2 regions of the Streptomyces sp. NPDC002133 genome follow, and region 1 is predicted to be linked to the other one. Evidence: riboswitches for the same ligand, from Rfam matches in the RefSeq annotation. Region 1 holds a riboswitch; the other holds the start of a gene.
The links. A riboswitch is a leader RNA that binds a small molecule or an ion and turns the genes downstream of it on or off. The one in region 1 is predicted to bind cobalamin.
Positions count from the first base shown of each region.

Region 2: another riboswitch for cobalamin. It lies ahead of ABT078_RS18765 (acyl-CoA thioesterase); the one in region 1 lies ahead of ABT078_RS08445 (cobalamin biosynthesis protein).

Region 1 covers NZ_JBEOXF010000005.1:62,501-69,438, reverse strand. Annotated here, with positions in the region: gene ABT078_RS08450 (cobyric acid synthase) at 1-1,493, opposite strand, end outside; gene ABT078_RS08445 (cobalamin biosynthesis protein) at 1,490-2,449, opposite strand; cobalamin riboswitch at 2,481-2,620, opposite strand; gene ABT078_RS08440 (hypothetical protein) at 2,757-2,987, opposite strand; gene ABT078_RS08435 (inorganic phosphate transporter) at 3,004-4,227, opposite strand; gene ABT078_RS08430 (class II aldolase/adducin family protein) at 4,494-5,228, shown strand; gene ABT078_RS08425 (alpha/beta hydrolase) at 5,415-6,542, shown strand; gene ABT078_RS08420 (hypothetical protein) at 6,677-6,938, shown strand, end outside.
Region 2 covers NZ_JBEOXF010000017.1:34,733-41,670, forward strand. Annotated here, with positions in the region: gene ABT078_RS18750 (NAD-dependent protein deacetylase) at 1-898, shown strand, start outside; gene ABT078_RS18755 (DUF6207 family protein) at 1,238-1,429, shown strand; gene ABT078_RS18760 (hypothetical protein) at 1,692-1,910, opposite strand; gene ABT078_RS18765 (acyl-CoA thioesterase) at 2,020-2,394, opposite strand; cobalamin riboswitch at 2,548-2,766, opposite strand; partial or broken gene ABT078_RS18770 (transposase) at 2,974-3,227, shown strand; gene crcB (fluoride efflux transporter CrcB) at 4,099-4,581, shown strand; gene ABT078_RS18780 (DUF190 domain-containing protein) at 4,578-4,925, shown strand; gene crcB (fluoride efflux transporter CrcB) at 4,922-5,296, shown strand; gene ABT078_RS18790 (helix-turn-helix domain-containing protein) at 5,660-6,088, opposite strand; gene ABT078_RS18795 (hypothetical protein) at 6,461-6,938, shown strand, end outside.

The DNA of each region.
Region 1 (6,938 bases):
GCGATGAAGGGGAGGTCCGCGGGCGCACCGCCCTCGATCAGGCGCAGGAGCGCGTCCGTGTCCGCGTGTTCCGCGATCAGATCGCCCAGCCGGTCCAGTTGCTCCTCGCGCAGCTCCCCGAAGCTCGTGTCCGGTGCCGGGACGAAGCGTCGTCCCGCCGCCGCAGCGACGACCCGCAGGAACGCCCGCCGGAAGCCGTCGCTCTCCAGCGACCCGTGCCAGTGCGTCCCCCACACCGCCCCGACCCTGCACCCGTCGAGGAAGGGTTCACCGTCCAGCACTTCGGCGACGCCGTGGTGGATCTCGTACCCGTCGACCCGTTCGCCCAGCGCCTGACCGACCGGCCGGGCGAGGGTCTTCTCGCGTGCGAACCGCACCCGCACCGGCAGCAGTCCGAGCCCCGCCACGGAGCCGGCACGCGACTCGACCTCGTCGTCGATGTGTTCGCCGAGCAGCTGGAAGCCGCCGCAGATGCCGAGCACGGGGCGGCCGTCCACCGCACGGCGCACCAGCGCGTCGGCGATGCCCCGCTCGCGCAGCCACTCCAGCGCGCGGACGGTACCGCGCGTTCCGGGCACGACCACCAGGTCGGCGTCCACCAACTCCTCGGCGCGGTCCACGAAGCGCACGACCACGCCGGGTTCGGCAGCCAGCGCGTCCACGTCGGTGAAGTTGGACATCAGAGGCACCGCGCACACCGCGACCCGCAGCACGTCCTCACCGGCCGGCGGGGCGACCACGGACTCCCTGACCGCGCCCCGCAGGGACACGCGCAGCCCGTCCTCCTCGTCGATGCCGAGGCCGTGCGCGTACGGCAGGACGCCGTACGTCCGCCGGCCGGTCAGCCCGTGCAGCATGTCCAACCCCGGTTCCAGCAGCGTCACATCGCCCCGGAACTTGTTGACGAGGTAGCCCGCGATCAGCTCCTGGTCCTCCCGGGCGAGCAGCGCCGTCGTACCGAAGAACTGCGCGAAGACCCCGCCCCGGTCGATGTCCCCGACCACCAGCACCGGGAAACGCGCGGCCCGTGCGATGCCCATGTTGACGATGTCGGTGCGGCGCAGGTTGATCTCGGCGGGGCTGCCCGCGCCCTCGCAGATGACGGCGTCGTACGTGCTCCGCAACTTCTCCAGGCACTCCATGACCGGCTCGAAGAGTGCCTGCTGCCTGCCCCCGTGGTAGCCGCGCGCGCTCAGTTCGCCCACCGGCCTGCCCATCAGGACGACCTGGCTGGAGCGGTCGCTGCCGGGTTTCAGCAGCACCGGGTTCATCAGCGCCGACGGCTCCACGCGCGCCGCCTGCGCCTGCATGGCCTGCGCCCGGCCGATCTCCGCACCCTCGCGGGTCACAAAGGAGTTGAGGGACATGTTCTGTCCCTTGAAAGGCGCGACCTTCACGCCCTGGCGCACCAGCCACCGGCAGATCCCGGCCGTGACGACGCTCTTGCCGGCGTCCGACGTGGTTCCGGCGACCAGCAGTCCGCGCCCGCTCATGCACGCCTCCCCTTCATCCCCTTCAGGGCCCCGGCGGCCGCCCGCGCGCCCGCGCACGCCACGAGTGCCAGCAGCCCCACGCGCCTCGACAGCCGCACCGCACGCTCGATGTCCGTGACCTCGACGGCCCGGCCGCCGCTGTTGAGCACGGGGCGGTGCTCGACCCGTCCGGCGTACGACAGCGTGCCGCCGAGCCGTACGCCGAGCGCCCCCGCGAACGACGCCTCCACCGGGCCCGCGTTGGGGCTCGGGTGCTTCGCGGCGTCGGCGCGCCAGGCCCGTACGGCACCGCGGGGGTCGCCGCCGGCGAGCACCGCGAGTGCGGCGGTGAGGCGGGCGCCAGGCCAGCCGGCGGCGTCGTCGAGCCGCGCCGAGGCCCAGCCGTACCGGCGGTGGCGTGGCGACTTGTGACCCACCATCGCGTCCAGCGTGTTCACGGCACGGAAGCCCACCAGCCCGGGAACTCCGCCGAGCGCACCCCACACGAGTGCGCCGACGACGGCGTCGGAGGTGTTCTCGGCGACGGACTCGACGACCGCGCGGGCGATCCCTGGGCCGTCCAGCGCTTGAGGGTCGCGCCCGCACAGATGCGGCAGCCGCTCCCGGGCGACCTCGATGTCGCCGGCCGCCAGCGCCCCGCCGATCGCCCGGGCCTCCCGCCCCAGCGACGTACCGCCGACGACGGCCCAGGTGGCCGCGGCGGTCAGCGCGATGGACGCCGTACGGGAACGGCGCACGGAAGCAGCGGCCAGCGCACCCGCCGCGATCGCGCCCCCGGCGCACACGACGGTGTGCACGGCGCCCCAGCCGCGGTGGTCGCGCCACAGCACCCGTTCGACGGCAGCGGCGGCCCGGCCGAACGCGGCGACCGGATGTCCTCGGCGCGGATCGCCGAAGAGCAGGTCGCCGGCGAGTCCGGCAGCTGCACCGCATGCAAAGGTCCGCTCTGCACGCATGTTCGTCCTCACTCAGGGTCCGCGCCCTGGCTCGACGTGACCGGCGGTGAGAGTTCCTGGCTCCGGGAGTGGAGTGCACCCGTGACAGTGGCGGGACCGCGCCGGATTCGCACCGGCTTCCTCTGCTGCCGCCGTAAATGGCTCCGGAAGTCCACCACGGCCGCGAACACCCGTCAACTCGCCCTTGACCTGCGGCGGGACAGTGTGCGCAGTCCCACAGCGGTGTCCTGCCGCGAGTCCGACGTACGACAGGGGCCGGACGCACTCGAAGGTGTGTCCGGCCCCTGTGACGAGAATGCGCCGGCTGTCAGACGACGATCAGATGGATCCCGTACGCCACGGCCCCGGCGCACAGCGCGAAGCAGGCGTAGGCGCCCGTGCGGGCGAGGGCCGCGGAACCGCCCGAACCACCCTGCGCGGAGGCGGCTTGCTGCTTGGCGAGGCCCACGATGCCCAGGGTGAACAGGCCCACCAGGGCGACGGTGACGACGAGGCTCACGCCGAAGACGGAGCCGAGAGCTGCCCAGTCGATCTTCATGCTGTTCGTTACTTCCTTACACCGTGGCGGCGGGTGCGGGGGCGGGCTCACCGCCGGCCGCGGGAGCGGCCGGCGCGGGGATGGTGACCTTGAGACCGTCCAGCGAACCGGCCCCGGCCTCGGTGCCGTTCGCGCCGGTCTCGTCGTCGGTGACATTGGTGTGGTCGACCGGCTTGCGGCGCGAGAGCGACCAGATCACACCCGAGCCCGCGATCAGCAGCAGCGCGACGGCGGCGATGCCCCAGGCGCCCTGGCCGGCCAGGAACTCGGCGGCGGCGCCCACGGCCGCGGCGGCCGGCAGTGTCAGACCCCAGGCGACGAACATCCGGGTGGCGGTGGACCAGCGGACCACGCCGCCCTTGCGGCCGAGGCCCGCGCCCATCACGGCGCCGGAGCAGGACTGGGTGGTGGAGAGCGAGAAGCCGAGGTGCGAGGAGGCCAGGATCACCGTCGCGGCGCTGGTCTGGGCGGCGAAGCCCTGCTGCGGCTGGAGATCGGTCAGGCCCTTGCCCATGGTGCGGATGATGCGCCAGCCGCCCAGGTACGTACCGAGGGCGATCGCCACACCGGCGGAAACGATGACCCACATCGGGGGGTTCGAGCCGGGGGCGAGGACGCCGCCGGTGACCAGGGCCAGGGTGATGACACCCATGGTCTTCTGCGCGTCGTTGGTGCCGTGGGCGAGGGAGACGAGTCCGGCCGAGGCGATCTGGCCGGCGCGGAAGCCCTTGGACGTGGCCTTGTCGTCGGCCTTGGCGCCGATCCTGTACGTCAGCTTCGTCGCGAAGAGCGCCGCGAGGCCCGCCACGAGCGGCGCGGCGACGGCCGGGATCAGGACCTTGGTGACGATGGTCCCGCCGTTGACGGCGGAGAAACCGGCGGACATCACGGCGGCGCCGATGAGACCGCCGAAGAGTGCGTGCGAGGAGCTGGACGGCAGGCCCAGCAGCCAGGTGAAGAGGTTCCACAGAATGGCGCCGACGAGCGCCGCGAAGATCACTTCGGTGCGTATGCCTTCTTCGTTGATGATCCCGCCGGAGATCGTCTTGGCGACCTCAACGGACAGGAATGCGCCGACAAGATTCAGCACGGCGGACATGGCCACCGCCGTCTTGGGCTTGAGCGCGCCTGTCGAGATGGTCGTCGCCATCGCGTTGGCTGTGTCGTGGAAACCGTTCGTGAAATCGAACACGAGAGCGGTGACGATCACGATCCCGAGCAGAAGCGTGATGTTTTCCATTTACCCAGGCTTCTTTTGGATGTCAGTGGCTCGCCGACCGTAGGCAACCTGGATGAACGGAAGGTGAACTGAGGCGGGCGGTGCGGTGTCCCAAGGGGATGTGCCCACTCCGCCTGCAAAGGGAAGGAGTGGAAGAAACCGGTCCATTGCAGCGTTTCGCGGGCGAGCAGCCGGGCCGCCGATCCGCCGAGGAGATCCTGGTCACTCCCGGCCGCTCGGAGGGCTCCTGCCGCTGCTCGCGTCGCATGCCCTGAAAGGATCACCGCATGACCAGGCAGCAGGGACAGGCACCGGGGCGGGACCAGCGGAACGACCAGCGACGCGAGCAGCGGCAGGACCAGCGGCAGGACGTGGTCGGGCACGCCTGGGCGGACCTCGTGGCCACCGCCCTCAGAACCGCGGTGGACGGACTCGTCGTCGGGACCTCGGGCAATGTCTCCGTACGGGTCTCCACGGACGACGGCGAGCTGGTCCTGGTCACCCCGAGCGGAGTGCCCTACGACCGGCTCGGCGCGCATGCCCCCGTCGCCGTCGGCCTCGACGGGCGGCAGCTGCTCGGCGAGCTCACCCCCACCAGCGAGCTGCCGCTGCATCTGGAGATCTACCGCGCCACGGACGCGACGGCCGTCGTGCACACCCATGCCGTGCACGCCACCGCCGTCTCCACCCTGGTCACCGAGCTGCCGCTGATCCACTACATGGCTGCGGCCCTCGGCGGCCCCGTCCGTGTCGCCCCGTACGCCCTCTACGGGACGGACGAGCTGGCCTCGAACATGCTCCGGGCCCTCACGGACCGCACGGGCTGTCTCCTCCGGAACCACGGGACCGTCACGTACGGAGCCTCGCTCGACCAGGCATACGACCGGACGGCCCAGCTGGAGTGGATGTGCCGGGTCTGGCTCACCGCGAGCTCCGTCCCCGGCCGGGAGCCGTCCCTGCTCTCGCCCGCCCAGCTCGACGAGGTGCGCGACAAGCTCCGGACCTACGGCCAGTCCCGCTGACAGCGCCGCGTACGCGGCTCCCTCCGGCCGCCTGGCCCCGCGCCGCGTCTCCGGCCGCGCCGCGTCTCCGGCGGCGCTGTGCACCCCGCTCCCGCCGAGTGCGCGGACCACGCTGATCGCACGGGAGCGTCACCCGTCGTGCCCTGTCCAGTGGCAGCACTGCGGTGACGTACCGACACTGGAGCAGTGCGCCCGGTTACAGCGACGGCAGCGGCCGTCACCACCCTCATAGGTCTCGGTGCGGCCACGTTCGCGGCCGGCCGTTACGCCAGCGACGCCGCACTCAAGGTGACGCCCGGACGGCCCTTGCCAGGTGAGCCCCGGCTCACCGTCCACGCCACGGGGCCGGGCCGTATCACCCTCACCCGCAGCCTCGTCTCGCTTCGGCCCGGTACGTACGGACTCACCGGCACGGATGTGCACGCGGTCGTCGGTCCCGTCCTCGAGGACGTACCGCACGCCGCGGACACCGTCGTGCGCCGGCTGGAGAGCGTCGGGCACGGCAGCCTCGACATCGGCACCAAGGTGCGGCTCACCCCGCAGGTGCACAGCGGCACCCCGAGCAGCGCCCTCGGCATCGACCACGAGGACGTGGACATTCCCGGTGAACTGGGCTCGCTGCCCGCCTGGTTCGTCCGCGGCCCCCGCAGCACCTGGGTCATCGCCGTGCACGGCCTGGGGGCCACGCGGCAGCACGCCCTGAACCTCGTGCCCTTCCTCGTCGGCCGGCAGCTGCCCGTGCTGGCCGTCGCCTACCGCGGCGACCCCGGCGCGCCAGACTCCCCGGACGGCCTCGGCCACCTCGGCGACTCCGAGTGGCGCGACCTCGACGCCGCCGTCCGGTACGCCGTGCGCAACGGCGCCGAGCGCGTGATCGTGCACGGCTGGTCCACCGGCGCCGCGATGGCTTTGCACGCCGCCGCCAACTCCTCCTACCGCGACCGCATCGCCGGGCTCGTCCTCGACTCCCCGGTGCTCGACTGGCAGGCCACCCTGCGCGCTCTCGCCACCGCCCGGCGCACCCCGTCCTTCCTGCTGCCGCTCGCCGTGCGCGCGGCCCAGGGCCGCACCGGGCTGCACGGCGACCGGCTGCGCGAGGCCGCCGACCCGGACGCCCTGCGCGTCCCCACGCAGATCTTCCACGGCCCCGACGACAGACTCGCGCCCTGGGGCCCTTCCCGGGAGCTCGCGGCCCGCCGCCCGGACCTGGTCAGCCTCCAGACCGTGCCCGACGCTCCGCACGGCGCCATGTGGAACGTGGACCCGGCCCGCTACGAGGAGGCCCTCCGCCGCTTCCTCACCCCCCTTGTCTAGCAACCATTCCCGCAGCCCCGCGGCACCTTCCGAGCAGCGGCGGAGCGACTCCGGAGCCGCCCCGCGGCAAGCCCGTTCCGCGCGATCACAGATTCCGTTTGGGCTTTCGGGCCGTCAACGGGAAGACTGCCCCCGTGACGTCCCGTAACCTGCGCGACTCCAGACTCCGTCTTGTCCGCCCTCGTCCCACCGTCACGGCCCGCCGCGCCGTGTCGAACCGGCGTACGCGCCCCGCTCCGCGCCCGCCCGAGGGCACCCCGCCCGCCGCGGAACTGGCCCGCCAGGCGCGCGAGGTCCTCGCCGACGCGGTCCGTGTCGCCCGCTGGGCGGCGGCTGTGCGCGACGCCGCCGTCGGCCCGGCCGCGCTGGAACGGGCCGCGGACGCGCTGGAGTTGA
Region 2 (6,938 bases), on a different contig from region 1:
CACTCTGAGCTGGACCCCTACCGAGGACCTGCCGCCCGGCACCACGGATCTGGAGCCGGTCGCCGACGCGCTGAGCACCGGCGGTGTGCTGGTGCTCAGCGGGGCGGGCATCTCCACGGAGTCGGGCATCCCCGACTACCGGGGCGAGGGCGGGAGCCTGAGTCGGCACACCCCGATGACCTACCAGGACTTCACCACCAGCGCCCAGGCCCGGCGCCGATACTGGGCGCGCAGCCACCTCGGCTGGCGCACCTTCGGCCGCGCCCGCCCCAACGCCGGGCACCGGGCCGTGGCCGCGTTCGCGCGGCACGGCCTGCTCTCGGGCGTGATCACCCAAAACGTCGACGGCCTGCACCAGGCCGCCGGCAGCGAGGGCGTCGTGGATCTCCACGGAAGCCTGGACCGGGTCATCTGCCTCTCCTGCGGCACCTTCAGCCCGCGCCGCGAACTCGCCCAGCGGCTGGAGGAAGCCAATGCGGGCTTCGAGCCGGTGGCCGCCGCGATCAACCCGGACGGTGACGCCGACCTCACCGACGAACAGATCGGCGACTTCCGCGTGATGCCCTGCACGGTCTGCGACGGCATCCTCAAACCGGACGTGGTGTTCTTCGGCGAAACCGTTCCGCCGCCGCGCGTCGAGCACTGCCGCACGCTGGTCCACGAGGCGGCCTCGCTACTGGTCCTGGGATCCTCACTGACGGTGATGTCAGGGCTCCGGTTCGTCCGCCAGGCGGGCCAGGCCGGGAAACCTGTGCTGATCGTCAACCGCGATCCGACCCGGGGCGACCGGCACGCCCTCACCCGGGTCGCGCTCCCGCTGGGAACCGCCCTCACCACCGTGGCCGATCGGCTGGGCATCCCCATCGACGGCCCGGCGGCGCCCAGGGTGAGATCGTGACGGTGGTGGGGCGTCATCGGCGTTCACCGCACCAGCCCATTGGAGCGATGTAGAGCCGCAAGGCCAAGCCGGCCTCCACCCGCGACACAGAGCCCGATCCGTCCGCACCGGTGTGCCCTGGTGACAAGATCGACCCATGTTCCCGTTGCCGGCGCAAGACCCAAGTACGGCAGCGGGGCCGCCCGCTGTGCCAGCCGCCCGGCCCGGGCGCGGGAGCGGCGGGGCCGACCGTACACGTCGTCACACGCGCGACTGAGCAGCATGTGCCCCGGCACCCCGATCGGGTGACAGTGCCCGGACCGGAGAACTCCTGCCGTGCTCCGACGGGTGGTGCCGGGCATGAGGCAGATCAGCAGGGCGCACGTGCCGCGGGCGGGCCGGGCGGTGGTGGAGGTCGCGGCCGCCGATGACGCGACCGCCTTCACGGTCCAGCAGCTGCTCGCCGCGCGGTGCGCGATCGCTCCGACGGACCGGACGACCCGGGAGCCGCTGCGCTTCTTCCTGGACCTGCACAAGGACGCCGACGCGTAGGGCCGGCCCGCCGGCCGCGTCGGACATCAGGCCTGCGAGCCGCCGGCCGAGCTGTCATCCCCAGCCCGGTGCGTGCCGGGCTGGGGATGCACGTGAGTGTGATCGTGAAGGGCGGTCGCCTACGCGGCGAAAGGCACTGCAGGGCTTCAGCCGAACGATCGTCCCTGCAGGCAATAGGTGAGGCCCGGGGACACATTCCCCTTCACAACCACGCCCAGCACAACGCAGGCGACCACGTCGGCATTCCCCGCTCTGAGGACCGTCAGCGTGCCCACGACCGCTCGGGTGCGCAGTGGTTACGGGCGAAGGTGACCTGCACCGGGGTGTTCGGACAACCCGCGGTGCCCTGCGTCAGGAATTCGCGTTCGCGGTCGTCGACGGCGAGCTGCCGGCGCACTTTGGTGGCGACCCAGTCGGTCAGGTACTGGCAGCGGTACGCCTCATACGGCGGCAGCCACTCGGCCGGGTCCTGATCGGCCACCGCTCGTCGACAGTTGCGAGCTTGAGCGAGCAACCACACCAGGGCGTACGGGCGGTGAGTGCTGTGCGTTGATCGGGATGGCCCGGAATGCCGGGCCATCCCCGGCAGGTCAGGCCCCGTCCGCCGCCGGCGCCTCCGAGTCCCGCAGTGCCGGAACGGGGCGCGGTCGGCCGTCGGCGTCGATCGCGACAAACGTCAGCTGCCCGGTGGCCACGTCGGCGACCGGCCCGGAAGCATTCCACCGCTCGGCAGTCACCCGGACGATCACTGTCATCGAGGTCCGGCCCGCACGCTCCAGTTCGGCGTGCACGCTCAGAAGGTCACCGGCACGGACCGGGGCGAGGAAGGACATCCGGTCCACCGAGACGGTCACTGCGGGCCCGTCGGCGTGACGCCCAGCGGCGGCCGCGGCCGCGTCATCGATGAGCTTCATCACCACGCCACCGTGGATGGTGCCGTACAGGTTGGTGTCGTGCTCACTCATGATGTGGGCGAGCGTCACCCGGGAATCGGCAGGGACCTTGGTGACAACGTGCAGGGTGGCAGTGGTATCGGCCACGTCAACTCTCCTTCGCGAGTCACGGGAAGCGGCCCGGCGGCACAGCCAACGAAGGCCGCCCGGCTCACCGCACGCACCAGCTGCGTACGGGCAGTGGCAGGTCTTCGGACTCACGGGCACGTTCTGCCGGGGGCAGACTCCTACTGGCCGTCGCTTCCCAGACCCGGTCAGGTCCAGTGCTGATGACGGCGGTCGTTCCCGCTCACCGCTGCGGGGCAGTCCCGGATTCCCACCGGGTTCCCTCTTACGACGCACCCGCCTGGCTGACGGGGCGAACCAGCTGCACGGCCAGCGTAGCCGCAACCAGGCGGCACATCGTCCCCGGCCGGACGACCGGCATCCCCGGACGGCACCCCCAGCAGCGACTCCCGAATGCGGTTGAGCAGCATTCGCCCAACCGGATCGAGGGAGAGCCGTTCCTGACAGATACGCAGAAGACCGCACTCATACGCCCATTTTGGGTGGTTCACTCCCCCTCTTCCCCAAGAGGGCTCCTGTACAACCCTGCTCACGTTCTGGGTTGTGCTGGAACCACGCCTGCCGAAGAACATTGGCCGAGGCGGGCATTGGCACTGTCACCGGCACGTGATCAACGGGATTCTCTTCCGGCTGCGAACCGGGCTGCCGTGACGAGACCTGTCAACTCACTTCGGGAATGGCAAACGGTCCATGACCGGCATCCCAAGTGGTCCGCAGATGGCACGTGGGAGAGGATCTTGCGTGCCGTCCAAGCCGCCGCCGGCGCCGTGGGCCGAATCGGCCGGCGGCAGGGTCCGCCGGTACGGTGACATCGGGTCGCACGATAACGACGGGACAGCTTGCCCGGAGCGCGCAGTACTGGCCACCGACCCGAACACCAGCCGGGCGAGGTTGCGACGGCCCCGGCTGCCACGACCAGCGCCTCCGCGCCGTGCGACTCTTCCACCAGCACCCCGGCCGGATCGTCGCGCAACACCTGCTCTCTCACCTGGGTAGCTGCCTCCAAGCCGAGCACTTGACCGATCTCGGAGACAAGACCGCTCAAGGCAGCTTCCGTATCGACGTGGTCCAGCTCGGGAGCCGGCGAGCCGCTCTCCCCGGCAGCTCGTAGACCGCCGTCTCCACCGTCGCCCCGATCAGACCGGCATAGGGAACCGCCCAACGAAGCGCCGACCGCGACGAGGGCGACCAGTCGATACCCACGACGACTCGCGAAGCCGAATCGTGACAGTCCACGCCGTCCACCTCCCGCGGGCCCCGCTCACCACGCTGCACAATCGCCGGCCTGTCCGCCACACAAAGACCGCGGGAGGCGAAGCGCGGACCCTCAGCACGAACCGTTCCGGCAACGGCACCAGGTGCCACGCTGTGCAGGTGAGGCCAGGTCCGGGGCGGCGTATGCTCGAGGAAACCCGTGAGGCTGGTCGGCGCTCATCACGGTGGTGCGTGCCTTCGCCGGACGCAGTCCGGTCAGCCCTCAGCGATGTCGCGCGACCCGCTACCCTGGTGTCTACGGCAGCCGATGCGGCTGCCGCACGGCAGTGGGGCTTGCCGTACCCAAACCGCGGCCAGGGCGCCGCCAACAGTCCCTACTTGCGATCGGCAGGGCCCGTATGCCCGGGCGCCGCGGCGAGTAGGAGACGTACGTTCATGAAGCCCCCGCGCTCCTCCCCGGCCACGGCTGAGGCAACCCATAGCCGCCTGTCCAGGGCCGCGCGGCGGCGCGATCTGCTGCGGACCCAAGGGCCGATCGTCGCCGTCGTGGCGCTCGGCGGGGCGATAGGCACCTCGGCCCGCTACGCAGCCTCGCTGATCTGGCCGGTCGCGGCCCACGATTTCCCCTGGACCACACTCGGGGTCAACGCCCTGGGCTGCGCGCTGATCGGCGTATTCATGGTGGTGATCAGCGAGGTGTGGGCGGCGCACCGGCTGGTGCGCCCGTTCTTCGGCACCGGCGTCCTGGGCGGGTTCACCACCTTCTCGACGTACGCGGCCGAGGTCGAGCGACTGGTTGACGGCGACCAGGCAAACGCGGGGCTCGTCTATCTGGGGCTGACGCCGCTGGTGGCACTGGCGGCGGTATGGATCGCGGTGTGGCTGACGCGCCGCACACTGGCATGGAGGCACGCATGACCGCACTGACAGGCCGCGCACTGCGCATGACGATCTTTGTCGAGGAGTGCGACACGTGGCACCACAAGCCGCTCTACACCGAGATCGTCCACCGGGCTCACAAGGCCGGACTGGCCGGAGCCTCCGTGTTCCGCGGGGTAGAGGGGTTCGGCGCCTCGTCGCTGATCCACACCAGCCGGTTGCTGTCCCTCAGCCAGGACCTGTCGGTCGCGATCCTGATCGTCGACAGCGACGAACGGAGCCGCGCGTTTCTGCCCCAGCTGGACGAACTGGTCACAGAGGGGCTGGTCACCCTCGAAGACTGCGAGGTCGTGCGCTACGTCGGCAGGGACAAGAAGAAATGAACTGGCTTCTGGTCATCATCGGCGGGGCGGTCGGTGCCTCGCTGCGCTATCTGACCGACTTGGCGGTCCAGAAGCGACATGACACGGTCTTTCCCTGGGGCACGTTCACCGTGAACGTGGCGGGTTGCCTGGTGCTGGGCGCACTGACAGGCGCCGTCACCTACGGGGCAGCCTCGCAATCGATGCAACTGCTGATCGGCACCGGGCTCTGCGGCGCGCTGACCACCTACTCCACCTTCTCCTACGAGACACTGCGGCTGGCACAGACCGGAGCGAAGTTCTATGCCGCGGCCAACGTGATCGCCAGCGTCATCGCCGGCATGGGCGCGATCTTCATCGGCCTCTCACTCGCCCAGTCGATGTGGGGCTGAGCGCCTCGGCAACTTTGCCGGCCAGCGGCCGGGAAGGACGACAACTGGCCCCACCTCACGCCCGTGCTGTCCATCAAGACGATCAACTGGCCCTGATCCGCCAGCAGTACCACCAGATCGAGAGTATGCCACCGCCCTGCGCCTGGGCACCGCCGAGGCCGAGCAGGTCCTGCGCCGCTGCACCGCGGCGGCCCCAAGAAAGCGTTCGATGGGGGAATCCCCCAACTGTCCGGCTTTCTACGTCGCGGCGTGGACCAGGTTCGATGATCTCGTGGCGGTCGGGTCCATGCCAGGGGTATTGATCAGCTGTGACAGAACGACGGCGGTACCCCGATGAGGAGGACCAGGTCGGACTCGAGCTCCCTACCCGGCCTCGTCCACGCGGAAGGCGCGCCGGTAGGCGGCGGGCGTGGTGCGCAGGGCCTCGTGGAAGCGCCGTCGCAGGTTGACGGCCGAGGAAAGGCCGCCCCGACGCGCGATGGTCTCCACCGGCAGGTCGGTCTCCTCCAGCAGCGCCCGGGTGGCGGCGATCCGCCGGTCCAGCAGCCAGCGTCCGGGACTGATGCCCAGTTGTTCGGTGAAACGCCTGGTCAGCGTGCGGGCCGACACCTGGGAGCGGACCGCCATCTCGGCGACGCTGACCGACTGGTCCAGCCGCCCGGCAAGCCACTCCAGCAGCGGGGCCAGTGAGTCGTACGCGTAGCGGGCGGGGATCGCCGGGCCGTGGTCGCCGAACACCTCGGTCGCGCAGGCCAGCGGGAAGGTCGACTGCGGGGGTTGCAGCAGTGCCACGACCCGAGTGCCGGGGACTTCGGCAGCGAACAAGGCGTCATGTCGGGAAAGTACCCCATCATGTCGTTCAGGACACTGGGGTGACTGATTGGTCCAGTCCAGCATCTGGCCTGTCGAACGCTTCACGTCCGCCCTCCCGAGGCCCGTCGGCACCATCCGTCACCTCCGCGCGCACGTTGTCACCCGGTACGGCCAAGGCCCCAACCGACCACATTCACAAGTGAAAACGTCCCACGCCGGCGGACCGCGGGCGCTCCAGCTCCCAGCGGGCCGGACGAAGCGATGTGCAATCCGCCCTGCAACAGCCGTACTCTGCAATCACAACAGCGAGCATGTCCCAAATGCCCGCCCCCCACTTCCCAGGAGCACATCATGACAACGGCAGCCTCCGCAGCGAACAGTATGGAAGCAACAACTGCCCTGCTCCAGGAGGAGCTTCCAGAGCTCGAGAAGCACCAGCAGGCACTCCAGGAGGAGCTTGCTGCCGTTTCGGAGCGTCTGGAATCGGTCCGCGGCGCCTTGACGGCGTTGAGCGCCCTGTCAGCCACTACGATCCCGCAGCCCCGCGCCGCCGAGACTCCTGCACCTGCTAGCGCCGAAGCAGCCTCAGCCTCGAACGAACCTGCCGCTGCCACCGAGACGAACCCGGAACCCGAACCGGCCACCGTCGAAACTGCTGCGACCGACGAGCCCGCGGTGGCACCGCAGAAGACAACAACCCAGCGCAAGGCCCGCAAGACCAACGCCGGCACCACGAAGAGGGCCGCACCCAAGCCTGCCGACAAGCCGGCCAAGCGCCGCCCGGCGACAAAGCCCGCCCCTGCCAAGACAGCGAAGAAGACCAAGCAGT